Linked DNA regions of Verrucosispora sp. NA02020. The protein of the gene in region 1 interacts with the protein of each later gene in a pairwise test. Links are inferred from orthologs where the notes say so. Each region holds a gene or a part of one and is shown in the gene's direction. Other genes may lie near its edges.

Region 1 (11,718 bases):
GGCTGCGCGAGCTGGCACCGGACTGCGTGCCGGTGGTCGCCTACGGCGCGCTGGTGCCCCCGGTGGCGCTGGAGATCCCCCGGCACGGCTGGGTGAACCTGCACTTCTCGCTGCTGCCGGCCTGGCGGGGTGCCGCACCCGTGCAGCACGCCGTGCTGCACGGCGACGAGCTGACCGGGGCCAGCGTCTTCCAGTTGGAGGAGGGGCTGGACACCGGGCCGGTGTACGGCACCCTGACCGACGAGATCCGACCCGCCGACACCTCCGGCGACCTGCTGGAGCGGCTGGCCGACAGCGGTTCAGGGCTGTTGGTGGCGGTGCTGGACGCGCTGGAGGACGGCACCGCCCGCGCCGAACCGCAGCCCGCCGACGGGGTCTCGCTGGCCCCGAAGCTGACCGTCGAGGATGCCCGGGTGCGCTGGGCCGACCCGGCGTTCGCGGTGGACCGCCGGATCCGCGCCTGCACCCCGGCGCCCGGCCCGTGGACGACCTTCCGGGACGAGCGGGTGAAGCTCGGCCCGGTCACCCCGGCACCCGACGGCCCCGATCTCAAGCCCGGTGAGCTGCTGGTGGAGAAGGCGCGGGTGCTGGCCGGCACGGCCACCGTCCCGGTCCGCCTCGGCGAGGTGCGGGCGGCGGGCAAGCGGGTCATGCCGGCGACCGACTGGGCACGCGGTGTCCGGGTCGCCACCGGGGAGGAGTTCGCGTGAGGGAGACCACCGCTCGTCGAGGGCCCGAGCGCCGTGGCCCCCGGAGCGGGCGCAACGCCGCGGACCGGCCACGTCACGCCGCGTACGAGGCGGTCGCGGCGGTGCACCGGGACGACGCGTACGCCAACCTGGTGCTGCCGGCGATCCTGCGCGACGAGGGACTGATCGGCCGGGACGCCGCCTTCGCCACCGAGCTGACCTACGGCACGCTGCGCCACGTCGGCACGCTCGACGCGATCCTCACCGCCGCCGCCGGTCGGGACGTGCAGCGGATCGATCCGCCGGTCCGTGACGCGTTGCGGATCGGCGCGTACCAACTCCTGCACACCCGGGTGCCCGCCCACGCGGCGGTGTCGTCCACCGTCGACCTGGTGCGGGTGGTGGGCCCGGGGGCCACCGGCTTCGCCAACGCGGTGCTGCGCGAGGTCGCCGAGCGCGACAACGAGGCATGGGTGGCCCGGCTGGCACCGCCGCTGGAGACCGACCCGATCGGTCACCTCGCCCTCGCCTACAGCCATCCACAGTGGATCGTCCGGGCGTTCTCCGAGGCGCTCGGCGGGGACCTCGGCGAGACCACCCGACTGCTGATCGAGGACAACGAGCGCCCGCCGGTGCACCTGTGCGCGCGGCCGGGCCGGGCCGACCCGGTCGAACTCGCCGACGAGGTGCGTGGCGCTCCGGGCGCCTTCTCGCCGTACGCGGTCTATCTCGGCGGCGGTGCCCCCGGCGACCTGGCGGCGGTGGTCGACGGCCGGGCGCACGTGCAGGACGAGGGGTCCCAGTTGGTGGCCGACGCCCTCGCCGCCGCGCCGCTGGACGGGCCGGACGGCCGCTGGCTCGACCTCTGCGCCGGTCCCGGCGGCAAGTCGGGGCTGCTCGGCGCGATCGCCGCGCAGCGGGACGCGCGGTTGACCGCGGTGGAGGTGGCCGAGCACCGGGCCCGACTGGTCGAGAACGCGACCCGGGGGCTGCCGGTGACCGTGCTGCACACCGACGGCCGGCTGGTCGGCGGCGAGCCGAAGCTGCCGGAGGAACACTTCGACCGGGTGCTGGTCGACGCGCCCTGCACCGGCCTGGGCTCGCTGCGTCGCCGGCCGGAGTCGCGCTGGCGGCGCCAGCCCTCGGACCTGCCCGCCCTGACCCGGTTGCAGCGTGAGCTGCTCACCGCCGGGCTGCGGGCGGTACGCCCCGGCGGGGTGGTGGCGTACGTGACCTGCTCGCCGCACGTGGTGGAGACGCACGTGACGGTCACCGAGGCGGCCCGCCGCTGCGGCGCACCGGTGGACTTCGTGGACGCCCGGCCGTTGCTGCCGGCCGGCATGCCCGGGCTCGGCGACGGGCCGACCGTGCAGTTGTGGCCGCACCGGCACGGCACCGACGCGATGTTCCTGGCTCTGCTGCGCCGCACCTGAGCCTCGCCGCACCGCGTTGCCGGGCATGGGCGAAGCGCCCCGGGCCCGCCGGTCAGGTGATCGGCAGGGCCCGGGTGCCGCCGCCCTTGAGTGACCGGGTCAGGGTGCGCTCGTGCAGCCACAGGAAGCACTGCACCCCACGGTCGCCGCTGCGCCAGTCCGGCTCGGAGGGGTGGTAATAGATCGTGCCGACGCGGTATTGCAGGTTGCCGTCGTCGGGTACGCCGGCGTACTTCGCGATCAGACTGCGGCAGGCGCGGTGCGCCCGCGCGCTGTCCTTGAGGAACGCCGAGTAGCTGGTGGCCGGGGCCTTCCACACCCCGACGAACTCGGCCCGGTGCCGGGCGCTGCACTTCACGGCCACCATCTCGGTGACGTCGTCACCCTTGGTCTCGGCCTCGAAGCAGCCGTGCCGCAACGGCGACGACCCCTCCAGCGTGCCCGCCAGGCTGGCGGTGCGGCGGACCGGGTTGGGGGTGTCCAGCCCGCGCATCTCGTGGGCGTCGCAGCGGAACCAGCGGGCCCCGCCGGTCCAGGCCCGGGGCGACGGGAAGACGACGGTCAGCCCGATCCGGGCGGTCCGCCAGTCGCCGCCCAGCACGCCCCGGACGGCCCGGTCGCACTCGCCGTACGCGGTGCGCATCGCCCGGCTGCCGGCCTCGGGCGGAGCCGTCCCGCCCGCCCCGGTCAGCCGCCCGACGTGCAGCGTCTCGGCCCGGTGCGGCTGCGCGCAGTCCACCGGCGCGTACCCGCCGAGGTATCCGACGTCCTGCGGTTGGGTGTGGCAGGTCTGCGCCGCCGGGGTGAACACCTCCGGCGCGGCCATCACCGGCCAGTCGTCGACCAGGTCACCGTCGATGCCGGCCGGTCTGGTGCTGCACGCGGCCAGCGCCAGCGTCACCGCGCCCAGCGCGACCCCGATCCACCACCGTCGCATCCCCCGTCGACCTCCTGCCGCGCGTGGCCGTGACCGCGGACACGGCACGCCACGGTGCGGCAGCATACGGCACCGTGGTCAGGTGACGGGTAGTCCCTGCGGGCCGACACCGCGCATGGAGCCGGTCAGCTTGCGGTCGTCGCTCCACAGGAAACACCGCACTCCCCGGTCGCCCTCCTCCCACTCGCGCTGCGACGGCGGATAGAAGATCGAGCCGGCACGGTACGGCAGGTCGGCGTTGTTCGGTACGTCGGCGAAGGAGGCGATCAGCTCCATGCACCGCTGGTGCGCCCGGGCGGAGGAGTCGACGAACTCCTTCCAGCTCATGTCCCGCTCGACGTAGACCCCGACGAATTCGGCGCGGTGCGGTTCGGTGCAGAGCACCGGTGCCATGTAGTTGAGGTTGTCGCCGATCAGCTTCGGGTCGAAACAGCGGTGCACCAGCGGCGAGTCGCCGATGAGGGCACCGCGCAGGCTGCCGGTGCGGTTGACCGGGCGGGTGTTGTCGATGCTGTCGGTCTCGCTCAGGTCGCAGCGGAACCACCGGGCGCCGCCGTTCCAGGCGGAGACCGAGGGCAGCGCGATGTTCATCGTCAGTCGTGCGGTGTGCCAGTCGCCGCCGAGCACCAGGCGGGCCCGCTGGTCGCACTCGGCCCGCGCGGTCCGCAGCGCCGCCGAGCCCGGTTCCGGTCGCCGTCCCCGCGCGTCCGACCCGGTGAACGTGCCCACGTGGACCGCCTCGGCGAGGTGGTTGCGGGCGCAGTCCACCGTCTCGTATGTGCCCGCCTGCACGATCGGGGTGATCCGGGGCAGGCAGGCACCGGTGGCCGGGACGAACATCGTCGGCGCCCGCAGGGCGGGCCAACCGTTGGTGATGTCGCCGTCCGTCCCGCCCGGCCGTACGCAGCCACTGAGCACCATCGCCGCCGCGCCGGCCAGCGCCAGCGTCGCGAGCCACCGTCGCATCGTCCGCCCTTTCCGGGAACCGTCGCCCGGCTGTCGGCTCCCGTGCCCACCGGCCTGCACGTTACCGTCACCGTCCCCGATGGAGTGTTGCCGCGATTCGGACCATTGGCCAGTCAAGTCCCCGCTTCGTCCGGTTCCACTGGTCCGAAGGGGGTCATTCTGCACCAATGGTCACGCCCGAGTCACCGGGCGTCCCCGTTGGTGGCGTGCTGCCGCGACCGTCGGGCGCGTTCGTACACTGGCCCAGTGACCGTACCGCCGCCGATCGTCGCGCCCAGTATCCTCGCCGCCGATTTCGCCCGTCTCGCCGAAGAGGTCCGTGCCGTCGAGGACGCCGCGGACTGGCTGCACGTCGACGTGATGGACAACCACTTCGTGCCCAACCTGACCATCGGGCTGCCCGTCGTGCAGAGCCTGCGGGCCGCCACCCGGCTGCCCTTCGACGTGCACCTGATGATCGAGGACCCGCAGCGCTGGGCACCCGGCTACGCCGACGCCGGCGCGTACAACGTGACCTTCCACGCCGAGGCGTGTGACGACCCGGCGGCCCTGGCCAAGGACCTGCGGGCAGCCGGCGCCAAGGCCGGCCTGGCGATCGACCGGGACACCCCGATCGAGCCGTACCTGGACCTGCTGCCGAGCTTCGACACGCTGCTGGTGATGACCATCAAGGCCGGCTTCGGCGGGCAGCGGTTCATGCCGCAGTTGCTGGAGAAGGTCCGCCTCGCCCGGCGGCACGTGGACGCCGGCCATCTCGAACTGCGGATCGAGGTGGACGGGGGGATCGCCGCCGACACCATCGAGCAGGCCGCGGCAGCCGGTGCCGACGCCTTCGTCGCCGGCACTGCGGTCTACGGCGCGGACGACCCGGCCGAGGCCGTACGCCGACTGCGTGCGCTGGCGGAGCGCGCGGCGCCCGGAGCCTGAGGTGGAGCCGGCCGGGGAACACAAGGACGTGATCCTGGTCGTCGACGACGACCGGGACATCGCCCGTTTCGTCGAGGTGAACCTGCGACTGCACGGCTTCGAGGTGGTGCTCGCCGGGGACGGTCAGGAGGCGCTCGAACTGATCGAGCGGCAGCGGCCGGACCTGGCCGTGGTGGACCTGATGATGCCCCGGGTGGACGGCCTGGAACTGACCCGGCGGCTGCGCGCCGATCCGATGACCGCCGCGCTGCCGGTGATCATGCTGACCGCCAAGGGGATGACCGTGGACAAGGTCCACGGGCTCAGCGCCGGTGCCGACGACTACCTGGTCAAGCCCTTCGACACCGCCGAGCTGGTCGCCCGGGTCAGCTCCACGCTGCGGCGCAACAAGGAGTTCCGCGAGGTCTCCCCGCTGACCGGGCTGCCCGGCAACAGCCGGATCCGGCGGGAGATCGCCGACCGGATCCGGGTCGGCTCGGACTACGCCGTCGGCTACATCGACGTCGACCGGTTCAAGAGCGTCAACGACCGGTACGGCTTCTCCCGGGGTGACGGCTTCATCTCGGCGCTGGCCCGCAGCCTGCACCGGGCGGTGGTCTCGGTCGCGTTGCCCCCGGCCTTCCTCGGGCACGTCGGCGGCGACGACTTCGTCTTCGTCTGCACCCCGGAGCAGGTCCTGCCGCTCACCTCCCGGGTCTCGGCGGACTTCGAGACGGCCGCCGACGCGCTCTACGACCCGACCGACCGGGAACGCGGCTACGTGGAGCTGAAGGACCGGCGGGGCAACGTCCGGCGGGCCGCGCTGGTCACGCTCTCCATCGGGGTCTCCGTCTCGGACCGGGACAAACGCCTCACCGACCCCCTGGAGGCGATGACGATCGCCTCGGAGATGAAGACCGTGGCCAAGAGCCAACCGGGCTCGTACGTGGCGGTGGACCGCCGTCGGGGTGTCGCCGACCCCGGTCACCGACATGTGAAGTAGCTCGCCGGGGTGGCGCAGAACCCTGCGAAGCGTGTAAGACTTCCCTCAGTACCCACCACGCGCTGGCGGGACTCGGTGTAATTCCGAACCGGCGGTGATCCACGGTCCGACCGTGGTAAGCCCGCGACCCGGGAGCGGTTCGTCCGCCCGGTGGACCTGGTGAGAATCCGGGGCCGACGGTTGGGGGCGGCTGGTCCGCACCCAGACAGTCCGGATGGGAGACAGCGCGCGGGACGGCACGGGCGTGTGGTTCGCCGGACTCTCGGCGTGCCCACCGTCTGCCGGGGGCGGCTGTGCCGTACCCGGATCTGCGCCGCCTGCTCGCGAGTCGATCTTCCTGCCCGCGCGAGCAGAGCGAGAGGGCAGGGCCAGGTGATGGCGAGCGTCTCCGTCGACGAGGCGATGCGTCGCGCGATCGAGCTCGCGGCGCGCGGACTCGGCACGACCAGTCCGAATCCCGTGGTCGGCTGCGTCCTACTCGACGCCGACGGCGAGGTGGTCGGCGAGGGCTTCCACGCGTACGCGGGCGGACCGCACGCCGAGATCGTCGCGCTGGCCCAGGCCGGGCGGCGCGCCAAGGGCGGCACCGCAGTCGTCACCCTGGAACCCTGCGACCACACCGGCCGCACCGGCCCCTGTAGCGCCGCCCTGGTCCAGGCCGGGGTCGCCCGCGTGGTGATCGCCGTACCGGACCCGAACCCGGTCGCCACCGGCGGCGCGGCGACCTTGCGGGCCGCCGGGGTCCGGGTCGACCTGGGGGTACGCGGCACCGAGGCGGAGAGCGGCAACATCGCCTGGCTGACCGCCATGCGCCGGGGCCTGCCCTTCGTCATCTGGAAGTACGCCGCGACGCTCGACGGCCGTTCGGCGGCGGCCGACGGCACCAGCATGTGGATCACCTCCGAGGCGGCCCGGATGGACGTGCACGCGCTGCGGGCCACCGTCGACGCGGTGGTCGTCGGCGTCGGCACCGTGCTCGCCGACGACCCCCGGCTCACCGTCCGCAACCTGCGCGACGGCAGCCTCGCCATCCAGCAGCCGCTGCGGGTGGTGGTCGACTCGGCGGGGCGTACCCCGGCCGACGCCGCGGTCCGCGACGGTGCGGCCCGGACCTGGATCGCCACCGCCGCCGAGGTGGGCACCGGCCCGGACGGCGGCGTGGACCTCTTCGCGCTGATGGCCGCGCTGCACGGGCGCGGGGTACGCGCCGTGCTGCTGGAGGGCGGCCCGCGCCTGGCCGGGGCGTTCCTCGCCGCCGGCCTGGTCGACCGCGTCGTCGGCTATCTCGCTCCCCGGCTGCTCGGCGCCGGACCCGCCGCTCTGGTCGACGCGGGTGTGAGCACCATCGCCGAGGCCATCGACCTGGAACTCACCGACGTTACGCAGATCGGTCCCGACCTGCGGATCACCGCGCTGCCCCGAAAGAGGGAGGGCTAGGCATGTTCACCGGCATCGTCGAGGAACTGGGCGAGGTCGTCGGGATCACCCCGACGGCACAGGATTCGGCCACGGTCGCCGTACGCGGCCCACTGGTCACCTCCGACGCCCGACACGGCGACTCGATCGCGGTCAACGGCGTCTGCCTGACCGTGGTGGAGGTCGACGGCGGAGTGTTCACCGCCGACGTGATGGGCGAGACGCTCCGGCGTACGGCGCTGGGCGCGCTGCGCGCCGGCGACCCGGTCAACCTGGAACGCGCCGCCGCACTGAACAGCCGCCTCGGCGGTCACCTGGTGCAGGGGCACGTCGACGGGGTGGGCGAGGTGATCTCCCGGGAACCGGCGCCGCGCTGGGAGACGGTCCGGTTCCGGCTGCCCGCCGCACTCTCCAAGTACGTGGTGGAGAAGGGGTCGATCACCGTGGACGGGGTGTCGTTGACGGTGGCCGAGGTCGGTGACGACTGGTTCTCCGTGGGCCTGATCCCCACCACGCTCTCGCTGACCACGCTCGGCGGCCGGACCGTCGGCGACCCGGTCAACCTGGAGACCGACGTCCTGGCCAAGTACGTCGAGCGCCTGCTCACCGCGCGCTCCACCGGAAGCGGAGTGCCGGCATGAGCGAGCGTCAGCGAGCGAATCATCGGTGCAGTAAGGCGCTGCCTCATGGCGGCACGGAGCGAAGCGGAGTGCCGGCATGACCTTCGATCGCATCGAGGACGCGCTGGCGGAGATCGCCGCCGGTCGACCGGTCATCGTCACCGACGACGCGGACCGGGAGAACGAGGGCGACCTGATCTTCGCCGCCGAGTTGGCCACCCCGGAACTGCTCGCGTTCACCGTGCGGCACACCTCCGGCTTCATCTGCGTACCGCTCACCGAGGACGAGTGCGACCGGCTCGACCTGCCGCCCATGCACCACACGAACCAGGACCGGCGGCAGACCGCGTACACGGTGACCGTGGACGCCCGCGAGGGCGTGAGCACCGGTATCTCCGCCGCCGACCGGGCGCACACCATCCGGCTGCTCGCCGACCCGGCCACCGGCCCGGCCGACCTGGCCCGACCCGGTCACGTGGTGCCGCTGCGGGCCCGCACCGGCGGGGTGCTGCGTCGGCCGGGGCACACCGAGGCGGCCGTGGACCTGACCCGGTTGGCCGGGCTGCGTCCGGCCGGCGTGCTCTGCGAACTGGTCAACGACGACGGCACCATGATGCGGTTGCCGGACCTGGAGAAGTTCCGGGCCGAACACTCGCTGACCCTGATCACCATCGCCGACCTGATCGCCTACCGACGGCGCACCGAGAAGCAGGTGGAGCTGGTCGCCGACGCGCGGATGCCCACCGAGCACGGGGTGTTCCGGGCGTTGGGCTACCGCAGCGAGTACGACACGGCCGAGCACGTGGCGCTGGTGATCGGCGACATCGGTGACGGGCGCGACGTGCTGGTGCGGGTGCACTCCGAGTGCCTGACCGGCGACGTCTTCGCCTCGGTGCGCTGCGACTGCGGGCCGCAGCTCAACGCCGCGCTGGAGCGGGTGGCCCGGGAGGGGCGGGGCGTGGTCCTCTACGTCCGAGGCCACGAGGGACGCGGCATCGGCCTGTTGCACAAGCTCCAGGCGTACCAGTTGCAGGACCAGGGCCGGGACACCGTCGACGCGAACCTGGACCTGGGCCTGCCGGCCGACGCCCGGGACTACGGCACCGGCGCGCAGATCCTCTACGACCTCGGGGTCCGCACGATGCGGCTGCTGACCAACAACCCGGCCAAGCGGGCCGGGCTGGAAGGCTACGGGCTCACCGTGACCGGCCGTGAGGGCCTGCCGGTGCGCCCGCACCCGGAGAACGTGCGCTACCTGCGCACCAAGCGGGACCGGATGGGGCACCTGCTCGACCTGGACGAGGTGTCGGAGGCCCCGATGGGCCGTCCGGTCGCCGGCAAAGAGATCGGAGCGTAGGCGAGATGGCGGGTTTCGGCGAGCCGGGGACGACCCCGGTCGACGCGTCCGGGATGACCGTGGGAGTGGTCGCCGCACGGTGGCACGGTGAGCTGACCGACCACATGCTGGAGCGGGCGGTCGCCGCCGCGCAGGCGTGCGGGGCGCGGGCCGTGACGGCCCGGGTGGCCGGCTCGGTGGAGCTGCCGGTGGTCGCGCAGGCGTTGGCCCGCCGCTGCGACGTGGTGGTCGCGCTCGGCGTCGTGATCCGTGGCGCGACCGCGCACTTCGACTACGTCTGCCGCTCGGTCACCGACGGGCTGACCCGCATCGCGCTGGACGAGGGCAAGCCGGTGGCACACGGCGTGCTCACCGTCGACACCATCGAGCAGGCCCGCGACCGGGCCGGGCTGCCCGGCTCCGCCGAGGACAAGGGCTGGGCCGCCACCGTCGCCGCACTCGACGCGGCGCTGGCCGTCCGGCAGGTCGCCACCGCCGGCAACCAACGCGTCGGCTTCGGCGCCTGACCGCCCGTCACCCCTCCGTCGCCGGAGGGGTGACGGGCGGTCAGTGCAGAACTGCGAGCCGGCGCTTCAATTGATCAATGAATCGGTGGAGGATGTCGCTGGGAACCGCAACCTCTCTTCTTGGGTGGGTGCCTACGCGGATCGGAACGTGGCCTTTCGGCAACGACCAGCAGAGGCGAATTTCTCAGCGTGAAGCGGCGGATCCCGACGCCAAGTCCTAGGACAGGTCCGGACGACGAGGGGACCGGGATATGCCTCCACGTGCCAGCACGATTGTGGACCCGCGTTTCGCTGCTGAGTTGCGGCGGTTGCGTGAGGAGCGGGGGCTTTCTCTGCGACAGTTGGCCGCCGTTGTCAACCACGGCAAGAGCCTGATTCACCAGTTCGAGTCGGGGCAGACCAAACCCACCGTGGAGATCGCGGCCCGGCTGGACCGGGCGCTCCAGGCACAGGGAGCATTGGCCGGGATGGTGTCGACGGCTCCGGAGGTGGGGGAGCGGCTGGCATTTGCGGCGCTGCGGCCCCACCACGTCGATTCCGCTGCGGTCAACGCTCTCGGCAATCTCCTCGCGGGTTACCGCCTCTTGGAGGATGCCATCGGGTCTGGACCCGTGATGGGAGCGGTCCGGATGCAACTCGACACGGTGGTGTCCCTGCTGCGCGACGCACCTGTGGGGACGAGAGCCGAGATGGTGGACATGGCTGCTCAGTGGGCACAGTTCGCGGGATGGCTGGGTATCGCCCGAGGGGACGCGAGTGCGGCGACTACCTGGCATGCGCGGGCTCTGCAATGGGCGAACGAGGCCGGCAACAAGAATCTAGTCGCCACTGTGCTGTCGTTTCAGGGCCACCAAGCGGAGTGGCAGGGTGATCTGCCGGCAATGGTCGGACTGTCCCGCGCCGCTCGACGGGACGACAGCGTCGATGCTGCGCTGCGAGCCTACTGCGCAGGTCAGGAGGCTAGAGGATTGGCTATGGCGGGCGCGGCTGCCGCCGAAGTGAGTAGCTGCTTGGCCGAGGCGTCCGAGTTGGCCGACCAGGCTGCGGAGGGGCCATTGTCCCCGTGGGGCTACTGGTACACGCGGTCGTTCTTCGCCGTGCAGCACGGCATCGCGTGGCGCTACCTCGGCGCGACCGACAGCCGTGCGAACGACCGAGCGCTGGAATTGCTGATGACGGGTGTCGCAGGGGTGAGCGAGGAGGCGGCCGGAGCGGATTGGCACGGGCGCAACCTCGTGCACCTTGCCATCGCACAGGGGCAGGCTGGCGACCTGACAGCGGCCCGCGAGACGTTGGCAGCGGCGGATCAGATAGCCGTTGCCTCCGCGTCTCGACGGCTGACCAACGAGGTCATTGCGGCTGTCCGCGAACTCGCTCTGTCCGGCATGCCGTAGCGGACGAGGCGACTCGCTCGACTTGCTCTCCGTGATCTCAGGATGATCGAGGGTGACGGCGGCAGCAGTTATCATCCTCCATCCTCTTGCCGCCGCGCCCTCGTCGAAGGGCCGGGAAATGGGCAGCAGAGACCGTCGGGCATCAGCGAGCCGTGGCGAAGAGATCGAGGCGGCCGAGCGGGAGGCCGCAAAGCAGCGGATTCTCGATCTCGCCGAAGCGGAGCGGATACCGGCCGAGGAGACAACCCGCGTGCGTCGGGCCGGCCGGGGCCGTCGTGCGGAGTGAGGTGCCGATAGGGCGCCGCATGGCGCAGTGGCGGGTGCGGCGGCGAATGACCCAGCAGATGCTCGCCGATCGGCTGGGAAAGTCGAAGAGTTGGGTCGACAAGGTGGAGCGAGGTGCCCGTGCTCTCGACCGGTACCCCCTGATCGAGGAGATCGCGCGGGTCCTGCGGGTTGATCCCTCCGTGTTGCTTGGTCGCCACGTCGGT
Region 2 (11,649 bases), 1.5 Mb from region 1 along the record:
CGCGCTCGACCAGGTCAGTGTGCCCCGGCCGACGACCCGCCGGATCGGTGGCGAGCCGTTGCGCGACCAGGCTCTGCTGGAGTGGTGCGCGCAGCTGCTCTCCGACGTCCTCGGCGCCCCGGCGGTGCCTGCGGGTGCGGGTGCCACCGGTGGGTAGGGGGCATGAGAGAGTGACGGGCATGCGTGCTCGCCGTCTTGTCGCCGTCGCCAGCGTGGCGGTCGGCCTCGTCGCCCTCTCCGGTTGCCGTTCCGAGCCCGGTGTCGCCGCGTACGTCGGTGACCACCGGATCACCGAGGACGCCGTCACCGAGGTCATCGACGACGCCCGGGCCAAGAACCCGGAGCCGACCGAGGCGGCCGAGCAGGTGCCCGGCCAGCAGCAGGTACGCCTGCCCGGGCGCAGCGAGGTGGTGAGCACCCTGGTGCTCGGCCAGGTCTGCGAGCGGATCTCCGCCGCCGAGGGTTACCGCCCCCAGGGGCAGGCCGAGGCGGCGCAGGTGGCCCAGCAGCTCGGCATCAGCCCCGAGGCCACGTACGCGCGGCAGGTCGCCGAGCTGTACACCTGTCTCTCCGGCATCCCGGTCGGCTCGCCGGTGGCGCCGACCGAGCAGGATCTGACCGAATTGGTCGCGGCGGGCAAGCGGGCCGGTGCGGTACCCGCCGACGTGACCGTCGAGCAGGCCGCCCCGCAGCTCGACGGTGAACAGCTCCGGCAGGCGCTGGCGACCCGCAACGCCCTCTCCGAGGCGGTCGACACGTACGACGTGACGGTCAACCCGCGCTACCGTCCGCTGCAGTTCCCGGTGCTCAGCTTCGCCGGCCAGGCGGTGGCGGTGGGTGTGCCGCTGGGTGAGCCCGGTTCCGACGCGGTCACCGACGTCTCCACCCCGAGGCCGGTGCAGACCGGCCCGGCAGACAGCTGACCGTGCCTCGGATCGTCCTGCTGGTTACCTCACCCCGGTTGCCGGCCGGTCTGCTGACGGCGACCGCCTGGGACGTCGTACGCGCCGCACCGGTGCTCGCCGGAGCGGAGAGCGAGCTGACCACGGCCCTGCGGGTGGCGGGCGCCGATCTGCGGGTCCTCGACGGGCCGGCGGTGCCCGCGTTGCTGGAGGCGTCGGCGACGCACGAGACCGTGGTGTGGTTGGCCGGTCCCGCCGGCGACGAGTCGCTGGCCCGGGAGCTGGGGTTGCGGCTGGCCCGCGAGCCGGGGCTGGCGGAGCTGGAGCTGATGTACGGCTCGTGGGATCCGCCGGGTGCCCGGCTGCTCGACGCGGTTGCGGTGCTGGACCGGCTGCTCTCGCCGGGCGGCGATCCGTGGAAGCGGGCGCAGACCCATCAGAGTCTGGCCGGTTTCCTGCTGGAGGAGTGCTACGAGGCGTACGACGCGATCGGCGCCGGGGACACCGACGCGCTGCGCGAGGAACTGGGTGACGTGCTGCTCCAGGTGGTGCTGCACGCCCGGTTGGCCGAGGAACTGCCCGAGGGTGAGCGGTGGACCGTCGACGACGTGGCCGGTGGCCTGGTCGACAAGATGGTCCGGCGTAACCCGCACGTCTTCGCGGACGCCCAGGCGGGCAGCCTGGAGGAGATCACCGCGAGCTGGGAGCGGATCAAGCAGGCCGAGAAGTCCCGCGACTCGGTGCTCGACGGCATCGCGGTGAGTCAGCCCGCGCTGGCGCTGGCCGCCCAGATCCTGGAACGCGCCGCCCGAGCCGGGCTCGGTGTCGCGCTGCCGTCGCCGGACGCCCAGCCGGATGCCGAGGCCGCCCTGGGTGCCGCCCTGCTGACCGCCGTCGCCGAGGCCCGTGACGCCGGGCTGGACCCGGAGACCGCCCTGCGTCGCGTCACCCTCGCCCACGCCGAGTCCATCCGCAAGGCCGAGTCCCCCTCCCGCTGAGGCACCGGCACTCCCCGGATCGTGGCAGTGTGGCTGGCGCTGCCCCGGCGTGTCGAACAGCTACGCTGCCACGCTCCTCTTGAGGGAAGGCATGGCGCGGACGAGGGCGGGCGGAGGCTGGGGGTGGGTCGGGTGGTTAGGGTCGGGGGGTGGAGAAGTTCGAGGTGGTGGCGGAGCGGATCGTCGAGGCGTTGCTGGTCAGTCGGCCGGGGGTGGCCACCTCGGTCGGGGACCACCGGTACGACGACCGGTTGCCGGATCTCTCCGCCGACGCGGTGGCGGCCGACCGGGCCATGCTCGTGGACGCGGCCAGCGTGCTGTGCGAGATCGACCCGGACCCGGGTGACGTCGAGGAGCAGGTGGATCACGCACTGCTCGCGGCGGCTGTCGACCGGGAACTCTTCGAGCTGACCGAGATCCGGGCACACGAGTGGGACCCGCTCGCGCACAATCCCGGTCCGTTGCTGCACGCCCTCGTCGCCCGGCCGTACGCGCCGATCGAGGAGCGGCTGACCGCGCTCGCCGGCCGGCTCGGCGCCGTACCGGACGCGTTGGCGACCGCGCGGGCGACGCTGCGCGACATGCCCCGGATCCACGCCGAGACGGCGGTCGGGCAGTTCACCGGTGCCGCCGCGCTGGTCCGGGACGAGGTGCCGGAACTGCTCGCGCAGGCTCCGGCACTGGCCGACCGGATCGAGCCGGCGGCGACTGCGGCGATCGCCGCGCTGGAGGAGTTCGTCGCCTGGCTGCGTCTCGGGTTGGCCGCCGACGACGGGTCGGGGCGGGATCCCCGGTTGGGGCGGCGGCGCTGGGAGGCGCGCCTGTGGCACACGCTCGACACCGAGTTGGGCGCGGCCGAGATCCAGCGGCGGGCCTGGGCAAACCTGGACCGGGTCGGCGAGGAGATCCGCGCGGCGGCGGTCGAGCTAGTCGGTGGTCCGGCCGACGACGAGACGGTACGCCGCGCGTTGGACCTGCTCGCCGCCGAGCACCCGGACGACCACACCATCGTCGACCTGGCCTCGATCACGATGGACGAGGCGAGTGACTTCGTCCGCGCGTACGACCTGGTGAGCGTGCCGGAGGACCCCTGCGTGATCCAGGTGATGCCGCAGTTCGCGCGCGGCGTGGCGGTGGCCTACTGCGACGCGCCGGGCGCGCTGGAGATCGCCGACCTGCCCACGTTCTACTGCATCGCGCCGGCTCCGACGGACTGGTCGGCGCACCGGGTGGAGTCGTTCTACCGCGAGTACAACGATCACATGATCAGGAACCTGACCGTGCACGAGGCGATGCCGGGTCACTTCCTCCAGCTCGCCCACGCCCGTCGGCACCGGGGCACGACCCGGGTCCGGGCGCTGACCCGGTCGGGTCCGTTCGTCGAGGGTTGGGCGGTCTACGCCGAGGAGCTGATGGCCGGGCACGGGTTCGGCGGGCTACCGGTGCGGTTGCAGCAGCTCAAGATGCAGTTGCGGATGACCCTCAACGCGTTGCTGGACCAGTTGGTGCACGCCGAGGAGGTGCCCGAGGCGGAGGCGATGGCGCTGCTGACCGGGCGGGGCTTCCAGGAGGAGGGTGAGGCGGCCGGCAAGTGGCGCCGCTCGCTGCTCACCTCGGCCCAGCTCTCCACCTACTTCGTCGGGTACGCGGAGGTCGCCGACATCGCCGGGGCCCGCCCGTCCGAGGTGCCCCTGCGGGACTGGCACGACGAGATGCTGGCGCACAACTGCCCGCCGCCGCGCCACCTGCGTACCCTCCTGGGGGTGTGAGGCCGCCGTTGGTGGGACCAGCCGAGCTGTCACCGCTCAGCCCGTCCGCAGCAGCCCACCCGGCGGATCATCGATCCAGGAGCCGGATGGCCAGGGCGACCAGGGCGCAGCCGGCCAGCCCGATCACCGCGGCGACGGTACCGGAGAGGATCGGGCCGGCGGTCCACGCGGCGCTGCGTACCCGGATCGCCATGGTCCCCATGCCGATCGCGCTGCTCAGGACGAACACGAGCGCCCCGAAAGCGATGGCGGCGAAGAGGATCAGGTCTTCCCAACCGTCCACGCCGGTTCGGGACTGCCAGGCGACCCAGCCGACGAAGGCGATGTAGAGCACCGCGTACCACGCTGGCACGGTGACGATCGCGACGACCCGGTCGCGGCGGCTGCGGAGCTGGCCGGGGGCCGGACGCTGAGTTTCGGTCATGGTGTCACTGTGGCCACCGCGGGCCGGTCGGCGCGTGAGTAGCACTACTCAGGCGCGCTTCTGGGGTGAGAAGTGCGAAATGCTTAGGAATCGCTCGGTCGGCGGTCCACCACGCCGGCGCCCGGCGGCAGCTCGAACGCCGCGCCGTCGACCTGCTCCTGGTAGCGGCTCAACGCCAGCTCCACCGGTACGCCGTCGATCTGGCCGGTGAAGCTGCCGAGCACGCCCTCTCCGGTCACGCAGGCGTTGAAGCTCCCGGCCGTCTGGCGGACGTCGACGCAGGTGGCGTGGTGTCCGGCGACGGTGGTCTCGCTCTGGGTGATGACCGCTCCGGGGTCCAGCGCGGCACTGGTCAGCAGGCCCATCACCAGCGGCGGCGTGACCAGGCCCTCGCGTTCGGCGGCGGCGAAGACGACCACCGGCGGCTTGCTGTTCGGGGCGGGCGGCGCTTCGAGCGTGCAGACCGTGCGCCCGTCGTCGGCCTCGCAGCGGGTGGTCGCCTCGGCGGTGGCGGTCAGCTTGCCGTCCGGCCACTCGTACGCGGACCGGGCCGGGTCCTGGGACTGGTTGATCGACGCGGTGCGTCCGCCCGCGAGTTGGTACTGCGCCGAGTAGGTCAACTCCAGCGCCCGGTCGATCCGGGCGGCGAGGTCGTTGACCACGTCGGCCCGTCCCATGGCCCGTCCGGCGTCGTCCAGAGCCTGACAGCCGGTGACGGTGAGCAACGCAATGACCGACACGGCGAGCGTACGGAGGGTGGTCGAAGCGGCGGGCATGGCGCCAAGCCTGATCGATCAGGTCCCGCTCGTGCAAACCCGTTGCCGGTTGACGCACGAGAATTCGGGAATGTCCGACCCGTCGGCGCTCACGGAGCGGGTCGCGGCCCGCCCGGTCGCGGTGCGGCGGAACGGGGACCGATACGCTGCGTTCAACACCTGCCTCAGCCGCACCGTCGCGGCCCATACCGCACGAGACGACACGAACGAGGAGCGACTCAGTGGCAACCATCGAGGTAATCGAGGCTCGGGAGATCCTGGACTCGCGGGGTAACCCGACGGTCGAGGTCGAGGTCGGGCTGGACGACGGCACGATCTCCCGAGCGGCGGTGCCCTCCGGCGCCTCCACCGGCGCCTTCGAGGCGGTCGAGCTGCGCGACGGTGACAAGGGCCGCTACCTGGGCAAGGGAGTGGAGAAGGCGGTCGCCAACATCGAGGACCGCATCGTCGACCAGCTCATCGGGTACGACGCCAGCGAGCAGCGGGTGATCGACCAGAAGATGCTGGACATCGACGGCTCCGACAACAAGGGCGAGCTGGGCGCGAACGCCATCCTCGGCGTCTCGCTGGCGGTGGCCAAGGCGGCGGCCGGCAGTGCCGGGCTGAGCCTCTTCCGTTACCTGGGCGGGCCGAACGCGCACCTGCTCCCGGTGCCGATGATGAACATCCTCAACGGCGGGGCGCACGCCGACAGCAACGTCGACATCCAGGAGTTCATGATCGCGCCGATCGGCGCGCCGAGCTTCCGGGAGGCGCTGCGCTCGGGTGCCGAGGTCTACCACGCGCTCAAGACCGTGCTGAAGAAGAAGGACCTGTCGACCGGGCTCGGTGACGAGGGCGGCTTCGCCCCGAACCTGCCCACCAACGCCGCCGCGCTCGACCTGATCGCCGAGGCGGTGGAGAAGGCCGGCTACACGCTCGGCACCGACATCGTCTTCGCCCTGGACGTGGCCGCCACCGAGTTCTTCTCCGACGGGCGGTACACGTTCGAGGGTGTCGCCAAGAGCGCCGAGGAGATGAGCGAGTACTACACCAAGCTCGCCGACGCGTACCCGATCGTGTCGATCGAGGACCCGCTGGCCGAGGACGACTGGACCGGCTGGCAGACGCTGACCACCGCGATCGGTGACCGGGTCCAGATCGTCGGCGACGACCTGTTCGTCACCAACCCGCAGCGCATCGCCCGGGGCATCGCCGAGCGGGCGGCGAACGCGGTGCTGGTGAAGGTCAACCAGATCGGCTCGCTGACCGAGACCCTGGACGCGGTCGACCTGGCCCACCGGGCCGGCTTCATGTGCATGATGAGCCACCGGTCCGGCGAGACCGAGGACACCACCATCGCCGACCTCGCGGTGGCCACCGGCTGCGGCCAGATCAAGACCGGTGCCCCGGCCCGCTCCGACCGGGTGGCCAAGTACAACCAGCTCCTGCGCATCGAGGAGGAGCTGGGCGACGCGGCGCGGTACGCCGGTGCGGGCGCCTTCCCGCGTTACCGTTCCGCCTGACGGGTGGTGAACCTCGGGGGAGGGGTGTGATGCAGCAGCGCCGCACGCCGGGTGGTCAACGTCCGGCCCGCCGGCCGGGACGCACCGGTCGGCCCGGCGTCGGCCGGGAGGGCGGAGGTGTCCGCGCCGAGTCGCGTACCACCGCCGGCCGGTCGCCGTCGGCTGCCCGCGGTGCCGAGGGCGTACGCTCCGCGAAGCGGCCCGCCGCCGCCCGGCGTACCGCCGCAGGCGGCGTCACCCGGCTCTCCGCACCCCGATCCCGAGGTCTCACCGGCCGGGCCACCGTGCTCGTCGCGGTGCTGATCGCGCTCGCCCTCGCCTACACGTATCCGGTCCGGGTCTATCTCGACCAGCAGGCCGACATCGAGCGGATGGAGTCCTCGCAGGATGCCCAGCGCAAGCTGATCGCCGAGCTGACCGAGGAGGCCGAGAAGTGGCAGGACGACGCGTTCATCGAGGCCAAGGCGCGGGAGCGGTTCTTCATGACCCGGCCCGGTGAGAAGTTGGTGGTGCTGCTCGACGACCCGGCCGGCGCCGCCCGGGACGCCGGCACCGCCGAGCCCGGCACCCCGTCCGTGCCGGACCGCTGGTACGACACGCTCTGGTCGAGCGTGCGCGCCGCCGACGCGACCCCGACCGCCGACTGAGCACCGACCCACCCCGCACGAACGAGAGATGGCACCCGTGACTGTCGTACCACCGCAGGAGCCGGCGGCGGCCTCCGTACCCCCACCGAAGCGGGAACCGGCCACGGAGGCCGACCTCGCCGCGGTGGCCGCGCAGCTCGGACGCCCGCCGCGCGGCACCCGGGCGGTGGCGCACCGCTGCCCGTGCGGCCTGCCCGACGTGGTGGAGACGACGCCCCGACTGGCCGACGGCACTCCCTTCCCGACGCTGTACTACCTCACCTGCCCCCGCGCGACCGCAGCGTGCAGCCGGCTGGAGTCGGCCGGGTTGATGCGGGAGATGGCCGACCGGCTGGCCGACGACCCGGAGCTGGCCGACCGCTACCGGGCCGCGCACGAGGACTACCTCGCCCGGCGGGAGTCGATCGGCCAGGTCCCCGAGATCGCCGGCATCTCGGCCGGCGGGATGCCCGGCCGGGTGAAGTGCCTGCACGTCCATCTCGGTCACGCGCTCGGCGCCGGGTCCGGCGTGAACCCGTTCGGTGACGAGACGCTGGACCTGGTCGAGCCCTGGTGGGCGGCCGGCCGGTGCGTCGACGTGCCGGACGCCGAGTGAGCGGCGCGCCCGCTCCGGACGGGTCCGACGACATCCTGGTCCGGCCCGCCCGCACCGCCGACGTACGCGCCATCCGCCGGCTGGTGGACACCTACACCGACGACCGGCGGCTGCTCAGCAAGGCCACCGTCACGCTCTACGAACACGTGCAGGAGTTCCGGGTCGCCAGCCGGGTCGCCGACGGCGCGGTGGTGGGCTGCGGCGCGCTGCACGTGATGTGGGAGGACCTGGCCGAGATCCGGACGGTGGCGGTCGACCCGACCTGTCGGGGCCGCCGGATCGGGCACCGGATCGTGGCCGAGCTGATCGAGGCGGCGCGGGACCTGGGCATCGCCCGGATCTTCGTCCTCACCTTCGAGACCCGGTTCTTCGGCTCGTTCGGCTTCACCGAGATCGACGGCGCCCCGGTGCCGAACCCGGTCTACGAGCAGTTGCTGCGCTCGTACGACGAGGGGGTCGCCGAGTTCCTCGACCTGGAACGGGTCAAGCCGAACACGCTGGGCAACACCCGGATGCTGCTGCGCCTCTGAGGCCGGGTGCCCGGTCGGCACGCCACTGTAGGGTGACCGTCGTGACGACGCGTGTGGCCGCCATCGACTGTGGCACCAACTCGATCCGGTTGCTGGTCGCCGAACTGCCCGACCCGTCGGACGGGTCGTCCGCGCCGCTGCGCGACGTGTCCCGGCGGATGGAGATCGTCCGGCTGGGTCAGGGTGTCGACGCCACCGGCCGGCTCGCCCCCGAGGCGATCGAGCGGACCCGGGTCGCGCTCGCCGACTACGCCGCCGAGATCGAGAAGCTCGGTGTGGAGCGGGTGCGGATGTGCGCCACCTCGGCCAGTCGGGACGCGGAGAACGCCGCCGAGTTCCGGGACATGGTGCAGCAGACGCTGGGCGTGGCGCCGGAGGTGGTCAGCGGCGACGAGGAAGCCCGGCTCTCCTTCACCGGCGCCGTACGCGGCCTGCCCTCCGACGCCCGGTCGCCGTTCCTCGTGGTGGACATCGGCGGCGGCTCCACCGAGTTCGTGGTGGGCAGCCGGGAGGGCGGCGTCGACGCGGCGATCTCGATGGACATCGGCTGCGTCCGGATGACCGAGCGGCACCTGCACGGTGACCCGCCCGGGCTGGACGAGATCGCCGCCGCGCAGGCCGACATCGCGGTGGCGGTCGACCGCGCGCTGACGGTGGTGCCGGGACGTGGGGCGGCCACGCTGGTCGGGCTCGCCGGGTCGGTCACCACCGTGGTCGCGATCGCCCAGGGCCTCACCGGGTACGACCCGACCCGCATCCACCACGCCCGGGTGTCCTACGACCGGGTGGCGCAGGTGACCGCCGAGCTGCTGGCGGCGGATCGGGAGCAGCGGTTGGCGATCCCGGTGATGCATCCGGGCCGGGCCGACGTGATCGATGCGGGCGCGCTCGTCCTCCGAGTGATCATGGAACGGGCCGGCATGGACTCGGTCGTCGCCTCCGAGCACGACATCCTCGACGGCATCGCGTGGAGCCTGGCGCAGCCCACGACCTGAGGCACGCGAACGGGAGGTGAACACCACTGCTCCCGCATCTTCCTAGCGACGGTCACCGCGTGGCAGGCTACCGACACGTACGACCACTGGGCGACCAGCCAGCGTTGACTGACCGCTAGGAGGATGGGCCGATGGGCGAGATGGTTACTTATCGTGGCGACGGAGGTACCGGCGAGGGGTACCTCGCGGTGCCCGCCAGTGGCACGGCCAGCCCTGCGGTCATCGTCATCCAGGACTGGTGGGGCCTGGTGCCGCAGATCCGGTCGGTGGTGGACCGCTTCGCCGAGGCGGGTTTCGTCGCGCTGGCGCCGGACTTCCGGCACGGCGAGCCGGCGGGCAAGCCGAGCGAGCCCCGACGGCTGTTGAACGGCCCGCAGATGGACGAGGCGGCACGCGAGATCGCGGTGGCCGCCGAGTACCTCGCCGGGCGTTCCGAGGTGACCGGGAAGGTCGGCTGCGCGGGTTTCTGCGCCGGGGCGAGCCTGGCGCTCTGGGCGGCCAGCCACTCCGAGCGGATCGTCGCCGCCGCCGCGTTCTATCCCCGGCTGCCCTGGGAGGGCATGCGTCCGGAGTGGACCGACTACGCCGGCAAGGACGCCCTCGTGCACTGCTCCGAGGCGGACGGCACCTCCACCGACCCGGGGGTCCAGACGGTACGCCGGGCGATCGAGAACGCCGGTGGCACCTGCCAGTTGCACGACTACCCGGGCACCGCGCACGCCTTCTTCAACGAGGACCGGCCGGAGAAGTTCGACCTGCGTGCCGCCACCAGCGCCTGGGCCCGCACCCTCGAACTGTTCCGGGCCAAGCTTGGCTGAGTCGCGTACCCCGGCCGACGTGGTCGCCCGCGCCGCGCGGGCGACCGATCTCGCCGACCTCGACGCGGCCGTCGCCGACTGCTTCGCCTGCCCCCGGCTGGTCGACTGGCGGGAGGAGGTGGCGCGGACCAGACGTGCCGCCTTCCGCGACCAGGAGTACTGGGGTCGACCGGTGCCCGGTTTCGGCGCCCCCGAGGCCCGGATCGCCGTGCTCGGGCTCGCGCCGGCGGCGCACGGCGGCAACCGCACCGGCCGGGTCTTCACCGGCGACCGCTCCGGCGACGTGCTCTTCGCCGCGCTGCACCGCGCCGGCCTGGCCAACCAGCCGACCAGCGTGTCCGCCGACGACGGACTGACCCTGCGGGACACCCGGATCTTCGCGGCGGTGCGGTGCGCCCCGCCGGAGAACAAGCCGAGCCCGGCCGAGCGGGACACCTGCGCGCCCTGGTCGTACCGGGAGGTCGACCTGATCCGGCCGACGCTGCGGGTGGTGGTCGCGTTGGGTGCCTTCGCCTGGGCCGCGTGGTGGCCGATGTTGCGCCACGTGTACGGCGTCCGTCCGCCCAGCCCGCGACCGTCGTTCGGCCATGGGGCACACTGGTCCGGCACGGCCGTACCGGAACTGCTCGGTTGCTACCACGTCAGCCAGCAGAACACCTTCACCGGACGGCTGACACCAGGAATGCTTGACGATGTGTTCGCCCGGGCGAGACAACTGGCCGGGCTGGACTGACGCTGCGGGGTGGTGGAGATGGCGGACGTGACGCAGACGAGCCCGCCGTACGCCCTGGTGGAGCGAAGGTAGGTCGGAGTGGACCTGCTGCGCAAGTGGTGGCCCGTCACCGCGGTGATCGGCCTGCTCGCCCTCGTCACGCTGGCCGCCGCGCACTCGTCGATCGGCGCGAGCCGGGTCCCGCCGGCCGTGCAGGACGCCCCGTTCGTCCTGGAGTACCCGACCGACGATCCGCGTCCCTCGATCCCGGCCGAGCCGCGCGAGGCCGCCGAGCAGACCCGGACCGAGATCCCGCCCTGGCTCGGCACGGTGGCGTTGGCGCTGCTCGGCGTCGTCCTGCTCGTGGTCATCGGCTATCTCGCCTGGACGGTGATCCGTGGCATGGCGCGCCGGGTCACCCGGCGACTGCCCGCCCGTCCGGCTCGCCGCAGCGCCGCAGGCACCGCCCGCGAGGTGGTCGCCGCAGTCGACGCCGGCCTGGTCGACCTGGACGACCGCGCCACCGACCCGAGGACCGCGGTGATCGCCTGTTGGGTCCGCCTCGAAGAGGCCGCCGCCGGTGTCGGGGTGCCCCGGCTGGCCGGCGACACCCCGACCGACCTGGTCACCCGGCTGCTGCGCGGCGACTCCGCGAACGGGGTGCCGGCTATCGTCAGCGCCGACGTGCTGGCCGAGTTGGCACACGTCTACCGCGAGGCGCGGTACGCGACCCGCCCGGTCGACGAGCGCACCCGCGACCAGGCCCGCGCCGCCCTGCGCCGGTTGCGCGGCGAACTCGCGGCCACCGTCGAGCGGGACGTGATGGCATGAGCAAGACCAGTATCGACGACCTGCTCAGTTTCGAGGAGGAACGGCCGGTCCAGCAGGAGGCGCCCCGGGGTGGGCGGCTGCGGAGCGTCGTCGGGTTCCTCGCCGTCACCGCCGCCGCGACCGTGGTCCTGATCGCCGGGCTACGGG

The links.
Region 2: the proteins of rpe (region 1) and eno interact in binary tests that used the Escherichia coli proteins (3 or more experiments, as listed by UniProt). The link is inferred for Verrucosispora sp. NA02020 from one-to-one orthologs.

What each region holds. Positions count from the first base shown.
Region 1 is NZ_CP054923.1:2,531,760-2,543,477, forward strand. The notes cover bases 3,237-6,111. They hold rpe (ribulose-phosphate 3-epimerase), read left to right. Parts: upstream 3,237-4,271; coding sequence 4,272-4,952; downstream 4,953-6,111. Other genes in these bases: HUT12_RS11140 (septum formation family protein), read right to left, coding at 3,237-4,025; HUT12_RS11150 (response regulator), read left to right, coding at 4,918-5,934. In the rest of the region: fmt (methionyl-tRNA formyltransferase), read left to right, coding at 1-710; HUT12_RS11135 (septum formation family protein), read right to left, coding at 2,175-3,059; more of HUT12_RS11140, read right to left, coding at 3,138-3,236; bifunctional diaminohydroxyphosphoribosylaminopyrimidine deaminase/5-amino-6-(5-phosphoribosylamino)uracil reductase RibD, read left to right, coding at 6,310-7,371; HUT12_RS11160 (riboflavin synthase), read left to right, coding at 7,374-7,991; HUT12_RS11165 (bifunctional 3,4-dihydroxy-2-butanone-4-phosphate synthase/GTP cyclohydrolase II), read left to right, coding at 8,068-9,327; ribH (6,7-dimethyl-8-ribityllumazine synthase), read left to right, coding at 9,333-9,833; HUT12_RS11175 (helix-turn-helix domain-containing protein), read left to right, coding at 10,085-11,227; HUT12_RS11180 (helix-turn-helix domain-containing protein), read left to right, coding at 11,533-11,718. UniProt on the Escherichia coli protein: Catalyzes the reversible epimerization of D-ribulose 5-phosphate to D-xylulose 5-phosphate.
Region 2 is NZ_CP054923.1:1,069,091-1,080,739, forward strand. What follows is about bases 4,427-7,232. They hold eno (phosphopyruvate hydratase), read left to right. Parts: upstream 4,427-5,090; coding sequence 5,091-6,374; downstream 6,375-7,232. Other genes in these bases: HUT12_RS04615 (hypothetical protein), read right to left, coding at 4,427-4,869; HUT12_RS04625 (septum formation initiator family protein), read left to right, coding at 6,404-7,021; HUT12_RS04630 (DUF501 domain-containing protein), read left to right, coding at 7,059-7,232. Outside these bases: mfd (transcription-repair coupling factor), read left to right, coding at 1-157; HUT12_RS04595 (hypothetical protein), read left to right, coding at 180-923; HUT12_RS04600 (nucleoside triphosphate pyrophosphohydrolase), read left to right, coding at 926-1,900; HUT12_RS04605 (DUF885 domain-containing protein), read left to right, coding at 2,050-3,669; HUT12_RS04610 (hypothetical protein), read right to left, coding at 3,737-4,093; more of HUT12_RS04615, read right to left, coding at 4,177-4,426; more of HUT12_RS04630, read left to right, coding at 7,233-7,616; HUT12_RS04635 (amino-acid N-acetyltransferase), read left to right, coding at 7,613-8,146; HUT12_RS04640 (Ppx/GppA phosphatase family protein), read left to right, coding at 8,200-9,141; HUT12_RS04645 (dienelactone hydrolase family protein), read left to right, coding at 9,273-9,959; HUT12_RS04650 (uracil-DNA glycosylase), read left to right, coding at 9,979-10,692; HUT12_RS04655 (DUF4129 domain-containing protein), read left to right, coding at 10,777-11,502; HUT12_RS04660 (hypothetical protein), read left to right, coding at 11,499-11,649. UniProt on the Escherichia coli protein: Catalyzes the reversible conversion of 2-phosphoglycerate (2-PG) into phosphoenolpyruvate (PEP). It is essential for the degradation of carbohydrates via glycolysis.